Regions from separate parts of the Natranaerofaba carboxydovora genome, predicted to be linked through region 1. Evidence: riboswitches for the same ligand, from Rfam matches in the RefSeq annotation. Region 1 holds a riboswitch; each other region holds the start of a gene.

Region 1 (3,479 bases):
AAGTCCTCCATCAAAATATTGTATTTGATGGAGGACTTTTTTTGGGGTTAATAGAAGTATCAAAAATCTACAAAGGAGGAGAGCTTATGATAATAGTACTTGCTATCACTGGAGCATCAGGAGCAATATATGGGATAAGATTATTAGAAATTTTAAGTCAATATAAGAATATTAAAACACATTTGATTTTGACAAGCTGGGCTAGAAAAACAATCGAAATAGAAACAGATTATAACGTCTCTTTCATAAAAGAACTTGCTGATACAATCTATGATGAAAATGAGTTATGTGCATCAATCTCTAGTGGTTCATTTAGACATGATGGAATGGTTATAGCACCATGTAGTATGAAGACCCTTGCAGGAATTTCTCAAGGCTATGATGATAACTTAGTTACAAGGGCTGCATCAGTAGCTATTAAAGAAAACAGGAAACTAGTTCTTTTGCCAAGAGAAACGCCTTTGACTGCAATACATTTAGAAAATATGCTAAAGCTATCCAAAATTGGAGCTGTTATAATGCCTCCTTTGCCTGCTTTTTATCACAAACCCCAAAGCATTAATGATATAGTAGACCATACTGTTTCAAGGGTCTTAGATCAGTTAGGAATAGAAAATGACTTGATCAAAAGGTGGGAGTAACAGTATGATAGAAACTTTGGTTTCAAAAACAGGGGAGCAAAATTTTATTGTGTACGGTCAGCTTACTTACACTAGTGAGGGTGTGATAATACAAATACTTGGCGGTGAAAAACCTCATATAGGTACTGTGATTATTAGCATTCCAAGAAAAACCAAAAATGAAAATAGTATTAAGACAAGCTGTACAACATCTGTCTTTAATATGACAGGCCACAAAGATGATATTGTAGCTAAGCCCATATCAGAGATGTTTGCTAAAGAGTTAAATCAGGTTGTGACAGTTATAGCAGGTATTCATGTACCAAATGCTGACCAAAAAGATATAGAAAAGTTATCAAACAACTGTTATGAAGTAGCTTATGACCTACTTGACAGAACTTTGAAATTGAGCTAAAATTTTCACTGAATAGTCGTCAGGGTTGACAGAGATTGAATGAAATTTAATATAAAACGGCGTGCAGGTGCTAGGGAATCAGGTGAAAGACCTGAGCGGTCCCGCCACTGTAACGGGGAGTGACCTTAAGTTATGCCACTGTTCCTCAAGATTAAATAAGGGGAATGGGAAGGTTTAAGGAAACTGTGAACTGGAGCCAGTAGACCTGCCTGTACAGCCGGGTTGCCTACTATGAACTAGAAGGTTACCTTGAAGGACGATGGTAAAGTCCTCAAGCATTGCTTGGGGGCTTTTTTTGTTGTTTAGGTACTACTAGTTAAATAATATTTTAAATTAATTCTAGGAGGGTCCGCCTTTATGTTACCAAATCAAACTTTTGAAAGTACCGTAAGCACCAAAAAGTTTTGGAGGGTAGATACCAAAGCTTTAGTTGGAGCAATTTTGATTGGTGTGGTTTTTGTTCTTGCCCAGCAGGTTGCACACAGGATTGACAATATGATTTTTCCTGGACTTTTAATTATCGGTGGGGTGTCGTGGGCTACCTTTACGGGTTTTGTTGCATATCTTTTACGTCAACCTGCAGGAGTGATTATGGGAGAGACCCAGGCTTTAATTGCAATAGCTTCTGGTCTTTCGCCCCTTGCTGTATTTTTTATCCCCGCTAACGGGCTTGGTTCAATAGCTTTTTCTATTTCCTCTTCAATGTTTTCTATGGAAAAATGGTATCATTTTCTTTTGGCACAGGCAGCCACAAATATTACAGGGAATATATGTACTGGACTTGGGATGTATTATATTTTAAATTTACCAGTACCTGTGGTATTAGGGCTTTCAATTTTGACTGCAGCAGTTGGTACTGCTGGTGGAACAGCGGCAACAATATATATTTCACGCTTGATTGAAAGAGCAGGGCTTACAATCTAAATAATACAAAAAATACTAATAAGTTAAGTTATTAAGAAGATAGGTGATTTTATATGACAAGGAATGTTTTAGAAGCACAAATAAACTATTTTTATTATCCTGGAACAAAAACTCCTGCTTTAGAAAATATCAATTTAGATATCAAAAAGGGAGAAATTGTAGTTATAACCGGAGGTGGTGCTTCTGGTAAGACCACTCTTGCTTACTGTCTTTGTGGAGCTATTCCGAATTTTGTGGAAGGAGATTACAACGGCAGCGTTTCCCTAAAAGACAAAGGATTAGATGACAAAGATATTTCATCTATATCACTTCCAAAGTTAGCTAAAGATATTGGTCTTGTTCTAGAGGATCCTCAAAATCAACTTTTTCATTTGAGCGTGGAAGAAGATGTTGCCTTTGGACCGGGAAATCTAATGCTGCCAAAAGACGAAATAAAAAATAGAGTAGAAAAAGCTTTGTCATCTGTTGGTTTAGAAAATTATCGTCATAGAAACCCAGAAACTCTCTCTGGAGGAGAAGCACAAAGGGTTGTCCTTGCAAGTATTCTTGCCCTTAATCAGGATATTTTAATTTTGGATCTACCTGCTGGGGAGCTTGATCCGTTAGGCAGAAAGCAAATCTATCAAAACCTAAAAAAGCTATGCCATCAGGAAAATAAAACAATGATAATGATCGAAGATAGGTTTGATGAGGTGATTGATTTTGCCAGCAGATATATTGTACTAAAAAACGGCAACATAGTGATCGATCAGGACGCTGATTATTTCTGGGCTGATGAAAATCTTGATAAGCTAAACAGTTTAGGAATCAGGATACCATCTAACATAGGCACAAGAACCGATGAGTTAAGGGACAAGACAAATTATAAGACAGATAACACAGATGATTTAAATGACAATAAAAATAAAATAAAAGCTTTTGAACCTATAATCAAGATACAAAACTTAAGCCATTATTATCCCAGTGGTGAATGTGGAATTAAAGATGTGAATTTGGATATTGGAAGAAAAGAGTTTATCTCTTTGATTGGTAAAAACGGCGCTGGTAAAACTACTCTAGCTAAGCATATAGTTAAACTATTAACCCCGACAGAAGGAACAGTGATATTAGATAATAAACCTTTAGAGGAATATAGAAGATTGCAACTAGCAAATAAAATTGGTTATATGTTTCAAAATCCAGAGTGGCAGATATTCAAAAATACTGTATTTGAACAGATTGAATACAGCCTAGAGATACAGGGGGTTTCTAATGAAGAACGAAAAATCAAAGTAAATAAACTGCTTCAAAATCTAGGCATAGAAAACGTAGCCGAGCTGCATCCATATAGGCTCTCTAAGGGAAATATACAACTACTTGGAATAGCATCTGCATTAATTAATGATCCAGATGTCATTATTATGGATGAACCCTGTAATGGTGTTGACTATAATACAACATTAAAAATAATGAACTTATTAAGAAAGCTCTCTAATAAAGACAGATCAGTAATATTAATAACTCACGATATAGAGATGGCT
Region 2 (3,479 bases), 1.4 Mb from region 1:
CTGTTAAAATAAAGCTAAGCAAAAAAAATAAAAGTAGAAAGTTACACAGTTTAGTTTTTTTGTTATTAACTAGTTTGTACATTACCACCACTCCTTTAGCAGCTTTTACAGCTTTTTAACCTCTTTATGTTTTTCCCTGCATATCGCTTCACAGGTTATATTCTACATTTTTTATAGTAATCCTGCTTAAAAAAATAATTTGTGAAAGTAATGTACAAGCAATTTTGTTATAGTCCTTTTATTAAATTCCTTAGAATAACGATCAGTATAGCCTTAAATACTTAGCAAATAATAAAAATATAATAAAGAGTGTGGAGGTGGATTTTGCTTGAGAGTAGTAGGAAGGTTCCCAGACAAATCACGTGCTAGTTCTGCAATAGACAGCCTTAAAAAAATTGGCCTTGATAGAAAAGATATGATTGTAAGTCAAATAAAAAATGATGAGTTTGTAAATAGTGAAATTGAAACAGAGGAGATACGTTTTGTTCAAACCGAACGTGAAGGCCTAGGAGAAACTGAAAGTTTTATCGAAGGTATTTCAGGCTTAAAAGGAAAAGGCGGTATTGTGGTAGCTGTAGAAGTTTCAAAACATGACAGACATAGAATAAGAGAACTAATGGAACAATCTGGTGCTAATGAGATAGTCGAAGACTAGTTGTAGGCTGAATTAACTAAGAAATGTACAAAGGGGCTTTGTCAAGCTCCTTTGCTTTTTTGATATAATAGGGACTGCCCTGTACGCACAAAATTTAAAATAGTGACAGTAAAAAATGAAATCAGCATTGTTAACCATAATGTAAATAACCTGCTTAATATGCTAACTGTGAGAGCCAAATTTTCTGTTAAGCCCATATTATATAATTGAAAGCTCATGGCACCTTCATAGGTCCCTATTCCACCGGGACTTATTGGCAGCATGCTAAATAGATAGCCCATAAAAGTTGCACTTGATGCCTGTACATAAGATAGATTTATATTCATATCTACTACTATAAAAAATGTTTTCAAACCTAGAAGACTCCAGATAATAATACCTAACAAAAAAGCTTTTCCAAGTGATAATTTATTGTTTAAAAACATTTTCTTATAAGTAGAAAATTCATTGATCAATCGATTAAACTTATTAACTCCAAGTTTATAAAATAAATAGTTTAACTTTTCTTTAGAAATAAAAGCATAAACAAAATAGATTATAGAAAATATTATGGTCGCTGTAATGATTACGTATAGCAAATTATCCATTAAGAACGACGGTATTCTTTTATAAACAATTATGTAACAAGCCATCATGACTATCAAAAAACTACATATACTAATAATTTTTTGAGCTATAACAAGGGTTATGGCCTCCTTTTTATCGTAACCATAACTTTTTATTAGCATAACAACTTTTAGACCTTCTCCTCCCGTCTTTACAGCAGGAGTCACCCCTTCTAACAAGGTTCCATATGAATTAACAATCCAAAAGTCTTTTACTTGTCCACCTTGTCCACCAAGTTTATCAGATAAAATTATGGAACAATATTTCCACTGCATAGCTATTAATGCTAAAGTAACAAACTGCAGTACAATCAACCAAATAATTGTCGCAGAAGACATTTGTTTTACATTAGCTATAAACTCCGGCATATGGGCAAAAATAATAGCTACTACTGATAAAAGAAAAATGCTTTTCAAAATTTTTACAAGTTTATTATTCATTGTTTGTCAACTCCATAATCACTAAACTTCATCATCATATTCATCGTCTAAATTAAAAAACTCCCTTTGAAAGGGAGTAGGAACCAACAGTAAAGTGATACTAGTATTATAAAGATATCTTAGCGAAACTTTACCTCCCTATCCATCGTAGATCAAAGGTAAAAACAAATCAGGCAGGTCTCCTGGCTCAGGTTCATCAATTATTTTCGCCTTCCCAGAGAAGTTCACCTTTCTCCAGTGGCCTATGTGAAAATAATCTCCCCTTTACAGTGGCGGGACCGCGTCGAATTTTCACCGACTTCCCTTTTAACCTTATAAATAAGGCACCTAATTCATATATATATTTAATTTTTGTTCAGATTACATGTTTACTTCATTCTTATTAATAAGCTAGTTTGTTATATTCTCGTTAAAAAAATAATTTCCTCCTGCGATTTCAGAAATACTTTAAAAGAGCTAAATAATATTACTGTGGATGATAAAAACTCTTAGTAAAGTTATCATCATCTTTATTTGGATAATCCTTACGGTAATGACTACCGCGACTTTCTTGTCTTTGAAGTGCTGACCTAACAGTCAATTGAAATAATTTTGAACTCATTTCACATGTCACAAGGTCTTTCAAATCTTTCTTTCTTACCTTACCTTCTCCTGCTAATTTACAGAGATTTAGGATTTTGTCTCTTATTTTTTCACCTTCTTTATAACCCTCTTTCATGGTGGCCTCTTCCCTTATAGGCGAGAGAGCTTCCCAGTGCAGTTCTTTTAATTTTCGATCTATAATTTTTACATTTTCATTACTATTTTCCTCATTAGCTAATAAACCTTCTTTATTTGATTTAGTTAAATTATTACTTATATTCAATATTTTAATCAAAGGATTTTGATATTCGATATTTGATAGTTCAACATCTTTAAGTTCTTCACCATCAGTTAATCTCTTCTCCATTTTTAAGGCACATTTTATACCAAAAGTAAGAGCTTCAGTCAGGGCATTCCCCCCAAGACGATTAGCGCCATGAATTCCTCCAACCACTTCTCCTGCAGCATAAAGCCCCTTAACACCTGTTTCTAGTTTTTCATCTAATGCTATTCCACCCATGGTAAAGTGAGCCGCCGGTCCTATCAAGAAAGGCTTCTCTTCAAAATTAAAGCTTATCCTCTCATACAGTGGAAGAGAATTAAGTCCCTCCCATTCTTCTTTAGGGCATGACGTCATATCCATCCAAACTTGGCTTCCAGCCTGCCATTCTTCTTCTAGCTTTCTACCAAGTTTGTCTCTTTCGCTAAGACAAGCTGTATTAGCATTCCAACCTTCCCCTAGGTGCTTTTTAAGTAAATCTTCTCCTTCATCATTAACTAGCTTAGTACTCTTTGGATAAAATATAGGAGCTATAAATCCAGGAAGCCTTTTATCTCTAAAACCTATTGGGTAAAATTGTATAAATTCCAAGTCCTTCAATCTGGCTCCAGCCCTATAAGCAAGTACTAAACCTTCTCCTCTCATGGCTGGTGGATTATCATTTTTCATAAAAGACCCTGCAAATCCTCCTGTAGCCAAAAGCACTGTCTTTGATTTGAAGTACACAAGGTCATTATTATCATCTAATGCCAAAACACCCTGGCATTTGTCACCATCTTTAATTAATTCTACAGGAAGGTGAAAGCTATAAAATCTAACTCCTAATTTTTTTGCAATAGCTGTCAATTCATCCATCAGATTAGATCCTGGAATGGGTCTTTCCCCTTTTTTTACCTGAAAGCCCCTTTCGGTGTTA
Region 3 (3,479 bases), 510 kb from region 1:
TTCCTAATTTACGTCGTTTTGTTTTGAATTTTCTGCGGATATATTTGTTTTGTCTGCCGTTACCGGTGAATTTTGTTTTGCCGGTACTTGTTACTGCGACTGCTGGAGATTTTAGGCCTAAGTCTACGCCCATTATTATATCTGTTTCTTTAGGTTTAGGGTCTGGTAGTGTTACACATATTTGGGCTATCCACTTGTTTGATTTCTTTGTGATGCGCAGTGTGCCCAGTTTGTTTTTAAGTAGCTCTTTTTGATATTCGGTTAATACGGCTTTTATGGCTATACGCTTTGATTTAGTATTGATACATACTGGAAATTCAATGATGTTGTCTTTGATTTTGTAGTTTTGATTGTTCCATATACAGATTGGTTTTTTAAGGATAGGCACTCTTTTTATCTTCTTTGATCTACGATAAACACTTTTTGCATCACGGATTGCTTGATTTTTGACGGCACTTGGCATTGATACATTAACATCTTTTGATGATAGTTTTAATGATTTTTTAGCTTGGACCATTTCAGAAACTAGTGTGTTAATGGTTTTTATGTATTCTTTTGATATATCTATCAGGTGTTTTTCTTGTTCTTTTGTTGGTAGTAGTTTGATCTTCGCTGTTTTTTCCATGAGTTCACCCTCTTGTTTTTTGTTCTTCGACATACTTTTTGATAGTATCGCTTGATACATTACCTGCTGTTGATACGAAGAAAGAACGTGTCCATAAGCTTGGTAGATGTTTTAAATGTTTGAACTCTTGACGAAGTTTTCTTGAACTCACCCCTTTTATTTTCGCCATAATTTGAGATGGACTTATTTGTGGTAGAGCATTTAGAAATAAATGCGTATGGTCTTTGTCACACTCAATTGCCAGTACTTCTATTTCCTGTTCGATACATACTTCATGGACAATTTCTTTAAATCGCTCTTCTACCTTTTGATTTGAAAATATCTTTCTTCGATATCTTGGGCAGAAAACAAAATGATAGTTGATTAATGATACGGTTGTTTTAGTTCTTCTATATTCTTGTTTCATAACTCTAGTGTATATGTTTTTTATTTGTGCTGCAACGATAATTTATAAAAAAATGGGCTTTCATCCCACGATTTAAAACCGTGGGCTTTTCGCCCTTGTACTGTAATAATGGATATAGGGAGTTTTCGTATATGGGATATTAATTCCGGCAAGTGATATCCCAAAAAAATTACTACAGCTAATAGAAAAGTACTTTTTACGTTTTATTTTTTTACTACATATTTAGCAATTTTAAAGCAGGAATAAAGTGAATAAGCTAGAATTATTTATAAACACATAAATTTTTTAATCCTTTTAGGTCTTTTATAAATTTAATATCGAAGAGTTAGGTGCCTTTATTAATAAGGTTAAAAGGGAATCAGGTGAGAATCCTGAGCGGTCCCGCCACTGTAAGGGTAAGGTTATTTTCAGTATGCCACTGGAGTATCACTCTGGGAAGGCCGAATCTAACCAATGATCCCAAGCCAGGAGACCTGCCTAACTAGCGTTCACCGCAGAACTACGAAGGATGGGGAGGTGACTATATTCTATTTTACTTGCTATATTATAAAATAGATAATACTAACTCCCTGTCAGGGGAGTTTTTTTCTTGACAAATTCTTTTAAGATAGAATACAATTGAAATAGTAACTGTTTGAGAACGATTTTCAATCTCATGTGGTTTTTAGCATATATACATCTCTAATAGTTTAAATTCATTAGTTATTTACTTAACAATTATTGTATATAAAAAGAAATACATATTAAATATTTTGGTGGGTGATTAAAATTAAAAAGCTAACACTACACGATGCGAAAAATATTATAGTAAGAAATATCCCCTCGGTTATTACTTTAAGCAATCTAGTATTAGGCTTTTTCTCTATAATATTTACAATAAATTCTCAATATAAAGTTACATTGACATTAATTATTATATGTATGTTCTTAGACTTTCTAGATGGCAAAGTAGCAAGGATTCTTGGAGTATCTAGCTCTTTTGGCAAAGAATTAGACTCTTTAAGTGATGTTGTTTCATTTGGTGTAGCACCAGCTGTATTTACATACACTATCCTCCCTTATAATGCGTATTGGGTTTCTTTAATACTAGCGATTTATTTAATATGTGGCGTATGTAGATTAGCTAGATTTAATGTAAGCAGCAACAACAATTCTAATTTTAGTGGTTTTCCAATCACCACAGCCGGAGGATTATTAGCTTTATTAAGTTTTTATTATGCGGTTTTCCCTCCATCTATTTTCTTTATGATAGTAATAGCCTTGTCTATATCAATGGTAAGCAGAATACCTTTTTTTAGTGTAAAAAAAAGTAAAAGTCATAATGCAAACTTAAGATATTCAAAATGGTTTAGCTTGCTTTTAGTGAGTTTATTTGGAGTTATTGTACTAATCTATCCTTTTGTTATGGCAATAACTTTAATCTTATACTACTTAAGCGGTCTAACATTGATATTAAATCATTTTCAACCTACAAATCTAAACTCTCAAATTAAATTTAAGCGGTAAATAACAGGTATATTAATAGCCATCTAATAGCCTTTATTACTAAAAAATAGGCCTCCCTTTAACTAACAAAGAGAGGCCTTAACTTAATTGAAATCCCTATTTTGCAATATTTAATCTCTACCAGTTGTAATCTCTCATCTCAAAGAACTTTTGTGGGTGATCACAAGCAGGGCATACTTGTGGAGCCTTCTTCCCTGTAATGTTAAAACCACAATTTCTACATCTCCATGTTACTTCTTCAGGCTTTTCATACACTTTATTCTCTTTCAAGTTATTAAGCAAACCTAAAAACCTTTCTTCATGGTACTTTTCAGCAATTGCTATATTTTCAAACACTGAAGCAATCTCTTTAAACCCTTCTTCTTTGGCAACTTCTGCAAATTCAGGGTACATTTCGGCGTGCTCGTGGTTTTCACCATTAGCTGATTCTTTCAAGTTCTCTTCTGTAGTGCCAATAATTCCGGCAGGGAAGTAAGCTTGTATCTCTGCTTCGCCACCTTCTAAAAACTTAAATAATCGCTTAGCATGTGCTCTTTCATGTTTTGCTGTTTCTTCAAAAACAGCTGCAATCTGCTCGTATCCTTCTTTACTTGCTTGACTGGCATAATAATCATAACGATTTCTCGCTTGAGATTCTCCAGCAAAAGCGGTTAACAAATTCTTTTCTGTTTTTGTACCTTTAATAGACATAAGTTTTCACCTCTCCCTTTCACGTACTAGTATTTTCACTTAATATATATTTGATATTTTTAATATAAAATCCTTGTTCACTCCATCACTTTTTTGAATTAAATTTTAAAATTTTGTTTTAATTTATTAAATCTTAATTTTCTCTTAACATTTTTGTGAGATAATAAATAAAAACCGGTATTTCAAATTAAATAACTAATTTTAAGAAAGAGTGATAAAAATTGTCAGAAAAAATTCTTTTAGTCGAAGATG
Region 4 (3,479 bases), 930 kb from region 1:
AATTAATTCAGGACGCAATCGTATCCCTCTTTTCTTTTATTTACCGTTTATTTCTTCCCAAATAACCATTTATGTTATATAATTTCTAACTACACCTTATAATAATACTTCGCTTTTTTATTTTATTACTTTTTATTATTTTTGAAAAGAGGTAGTTATTTATTTAGTATAGTTATTTGAAAGGAGTTTTTATTTATGAACGAAGAATTTAACAACCTTCTCTGTGAAAAATGCAAAAACGCTTTCTTTGCTGAAGCAAATAAAGAAATTTGTGAAAGATGTGCTGAAAACATGTTTGAAAAAGTTAAAGAATATATTGAAGAAAATCCAAGTAACACCATCAATCAGATTATTTCTGAAACAGGGGTAGAAGGAAAATACATAAAAAAATGGATCAGGGAAGGAAGACTAATACTAAATACCCCGGAAGGCCAAAGAGAAAAAGAAAAAGCAGATAATTTTAAAAAACAGGCAGGTAAACTGCTAGAAGAAGAAAAAGAAAAAACCTCTGGCCATGATAAACAGGATGATAAAAAAGATGACAGAGACAGACCTTCAGACGGTGGTTATTACACAAGGTAACAGCCTTCTAGCATAACGAGTATAGCTTTATGGTTTGTCTCCCATAAGTTAGTTTTTATGGGAGACAAACCAAAGCAAACTTATATTAACCATTTGAGATATCAATTGCTAGTTAGATACTAATTGCCAAAATTTACTATTCATCTTTACTGACACCAGCATCTGAAAAGGTAGCCATCTCATTAATAATCTTCACAGCTGCCTCAACAGAGTTCATGGCAAGGACAGCCCCTGTTCCCTCACCAAGTCTCATATCCATACTAAACATAGGCTTAATCCCAAGAAGGGATAACATTACATTATGTCCAGGCTCTTTGGACAAGTGCGACCCTATCATGTAATTAACACTACCCTCACAAAACTTAGAAGCCATAACAGCAGCCGCTCCCGAAATAAATCCATCTATCATCACAGGAATTCTTTTACTTGCACAGCCCAAAAACACACCGCACAACCCTGCTATCTCAAGGCCACCTATTTTCGAAAGCACATCTAAAGGATCATCTGGATCAGGACTGTTAACTTCTATAGCCTTTTCAATGGCCTTAATCTTATTCTCTAACCTGTCATCTTCAACACCTGTCCCCCGTCCAACTACTTGGCGAATGGGAGCATCTCCATATAAATATATTATTGCAGCACTAGGAGTGGTATTACCTATACCCATCTCGCCTGTAGAGACAATTCCTACACCATCATCACTGAACTTTTCAGCTATTTCAAAACCTACCTGCATAGCCTTTAAAGCCTCATCTTTTGTCATAGCTGGTTCTTTAGCCATATTCTTAGTCCCTGGTGCAACCTTTCTATGCAGTACCTTGTCGATATCAGATATATCTTCATAAACCCCAACGTCAACTAATGTAAGCTCTACTCCTTCATGATTTGACAAAACATTAATTGCTGCACCTTCACCAGCAAAGTTTTGCACCATCTGGGCAGTAACTTCTTTAGGAAAAGCAGACACCTTCTCTTCAACCACACCATGATCTGCTGCCATCAAAACTCCTGCCTTCTTTTTAAGGGAAGGAATAGGCTCTTTGTATATTCCAGCCAGCTTTTTGGCAAGTTCTTCAAGTACTCCAAGGCTTCCAGGGGGTTTTGTCAGATCATCTAGCCTCTCCTGTGCCTTTTTCATAGCCTCTTCATCCAAAGGCTCTATCCCTTCAATAACATCATCAAGAACATCTTTAAGCTTTTCACTCAATTTTATCGACCTCCTAAATTTGTTTTAATGAAAATAAAAAAAGTTCTTGGAGCCCATTAGAAAATGAGCCCAAGAACTTTACCATCATCCTTAGGGTAACTATCGCCCTCACCAAAAAGGCAGGTCTTCTGGCTTCGATTCTCCCTACTTCCCCGCCTTCCCAAGCACCTTTGTTCTCCTTTACCTTAACTCTCCCTAGCATAACTTTAATTAGGAGTAGATGCCAGTGGCATGATGGGGGTTCGTCCTCGATTACAGCGGCGGGACCGCGCCGGTTAAAAGCCCGGCTTCCCTATTATCCCCAAGAGAGGGGACCTTTTTGGATATTAAATTGTTGATTCGCTAGTGTAAGAATCAATTGTAATATTTTCAAATGTATTTTCACTGTTACATTTTCACTATTTTATTTTAGCAATACCACAGCTAAAATGTCAACTTCAGAAAAACTTCATAAAACCAGCAAAAATCCATTATTTACGATACTATCCTTACCCTTCTCTTTCTATTACAAATTCTGGGGTTATATCTACCTCAAACAACCTTCTCCAGGGCAAGTTAATCTCTAACTTTGACAAACTTTTTAGTACATAACCAGGCTGATCACCCTCATCAAGACCAAGACTGCAAAAGCCTTCACAACAATCACAGTCCCCACTATCCCCTAAAGCTAATCTCCTACCATCAAAATAATCTTCATAAAACTCTTCTAACTCACCCCTAAATTTATCATCAAAATAATCTTTAATCTTATCGTAATCTTCACCAAGGTCATGCTGATCTCCATCATTATCTTCTAATTCACCCATATAATCTATTACTTCTTTACGAAATCCACCTGCATATAGATAGTCTTTAGAAAATCTATGAAAGATCAGACTTGCCTGAGCTCTAGCCCCAAGGAGCTTAGAGTCATTATCAAGATAGTATCTATCTTCATATTCAATATCTTCACTACCTGCCAAAATATAAAAATGCCTGTTATTTGCCTGGGCAAGGGACTGACCAAGACTGTTCCCAGCAGTATTCCAACCGCTGTATGACAGAAGGTCAAAAAGTTCCACTTCTTCTAGTAAACCTTCAACAAAGGTCTTACATCCTCCATTTAGCTTTCCAACATCAGAAACTGCCGCATACCTACCCATATTGAGATTGTATGATATCTCTCTAGCAAATTCTTTTATACTCTCTGTTAATTCATCCCTTACTTCTATTTTTTCATCTTCATCAAGTTCTATTTGTCTCTTAAGCCTTTTTACAAGGTCCTCTGTCATCTCACCACAACCGCAGTTTAAATTATTAACAAATAAAAGGATATCTGCTTTTTCTCTATCATCTACAAGCTCTCCCCCAAGGGCATTAATACGTGCTTCTATATTTTTTTCAAGGGGGATATCTTCTAGAAGAGGGATCCACTCTTCTGGATCATAATATTCTGGATCAATATTGTCTTTTATAATTTCTGGTACTTCAGGATATATCGGATAAAACAAAGGCTCTCTATCATAAGCCTTATTAATATATCTAGAGATCAAAATCCCATCCACTTCATCAGTTCCTGGGAAAATTTCAATTTTGTCTTCTATATTAAGAGAACTCTTCTTCTCTTCAATCTCTTTTTGCTCCACTCTATGAAGACCATAATCTGCCGCATCGTCTTGGGATATTACCATATAATCTATATAATCATCAT

Evidence for each region. A riboswitch is a leader RNA that binds a small molecule or an ion and turns the genes downstream of it on or off. The one in region 1 is predicted to bind cobalamin.
Region 2: another riboswitch for cobalamin. It lies ahead of ACONDI_RS15555 (lysylphosphatidylglycerol synthase transmembrane domain-containing protein); the one in region 1 lies ahead of ACONDI_RS06780 (hypothetical protein).
Region 3: another riboswitch for cobalamin. It lies ahead of pssA (CDP-diacylglycerol--serine O-phosphatidyltransferase); the one in region 1 lies ahead of ACONDI_RS06780 (hypothetical protein).
Region 4: another riboswitch for cobalamin. It lies ahead of cobT (nicotinate-nucleotide--dimethylbenzimidazole phosphoribosyltransferase); the one in region 1 lies ahead of ACONDI_RS06780 (hypothetical protein).

What each region holds. Positions count from the first base shown of each region.
Region 1 is NZ_CP054394.1:1,417,667-1,421,145, reverse strand. It holds gene ACONDI_RS06790 (UbiX family flavin prenyltransferase) at 87-641, shown strand; gene lpdD (prenylated flavin chaperone LpdD) at 646-1,035, shown strand; cobalamin riboswitch at 1,085-1,262, shown strand; gene ACONDI_RS06780 (hypothetical protein) at 1,393-1,959, shown strand; gene ACONDI_RS06775 (ABC transporter ATP-binding protein) at 2,013-3,479, shown strand, end outside.
Region 2 is NZ_CP054394.1:3,250,402-3,253,880, reverse strand. It holds gene ACONDI_RS15565 (ABC transporter substrate-binding protein) at 1-82, opposite strand, end outside; gene ACONDI_RS15560 (hypothetical protein) at 329-655, shown strand; gene ACONDI_RS15555 (lysylphosphatidylglycerol synthase transmembrane domain-containing protein) at 697-1,701, opposite strand; cobalamin riboswitch at 1,857-2,047, opposite strand; gene ACONDI_RS15550 (FAD-binding protein) at 2,168-3,479, opposite strand, start outside.
Region 3 is NZ_CP054394.1:1,929,435-1,932,913, forward strand. It holds gene ACONDI_RS09205 (RNA-guided endonuclease InsQ/TnpB family protein) at 1-625, opposite strand, end outside; gene tnpA (IS200/IS605 family transposase) at 630-1,031, opposite strand; cobalamin riboswitch at 1,342-1,526, shown strand; gene pssA (CDP-diacylglycerol--serine O-phosphatidyltransferase) at 1,791-2,537, shown strand; gene rbr (rubrerythrin) at 2,655-3,227, opposite strand; gene ACONDI_RS09225 (response regulator) at 3,449-3,479, shown strand, end outside.
Region 4 is NZ_CP054394.1:2,350,964-2,354,442, forward strand. It holds gene lgt (prolipoprotein diacylglyceryl transferase) at 1-18, opposite strand, end outside; gene ACONDI_RS11180 (hypothetical protein) at 196-582, shown strand; gene cobT (nicotinate-nucleotide--dimethylbenzimidazole phosphoribosyltransferase) at 719-1,789, opposite strand; cobalamin riboswitch at 1,891-2,123, opposite strand; gene ACONDI_RS11190 (DUF4127 family protein) at 2,278-3,479, opposite strand, start outside.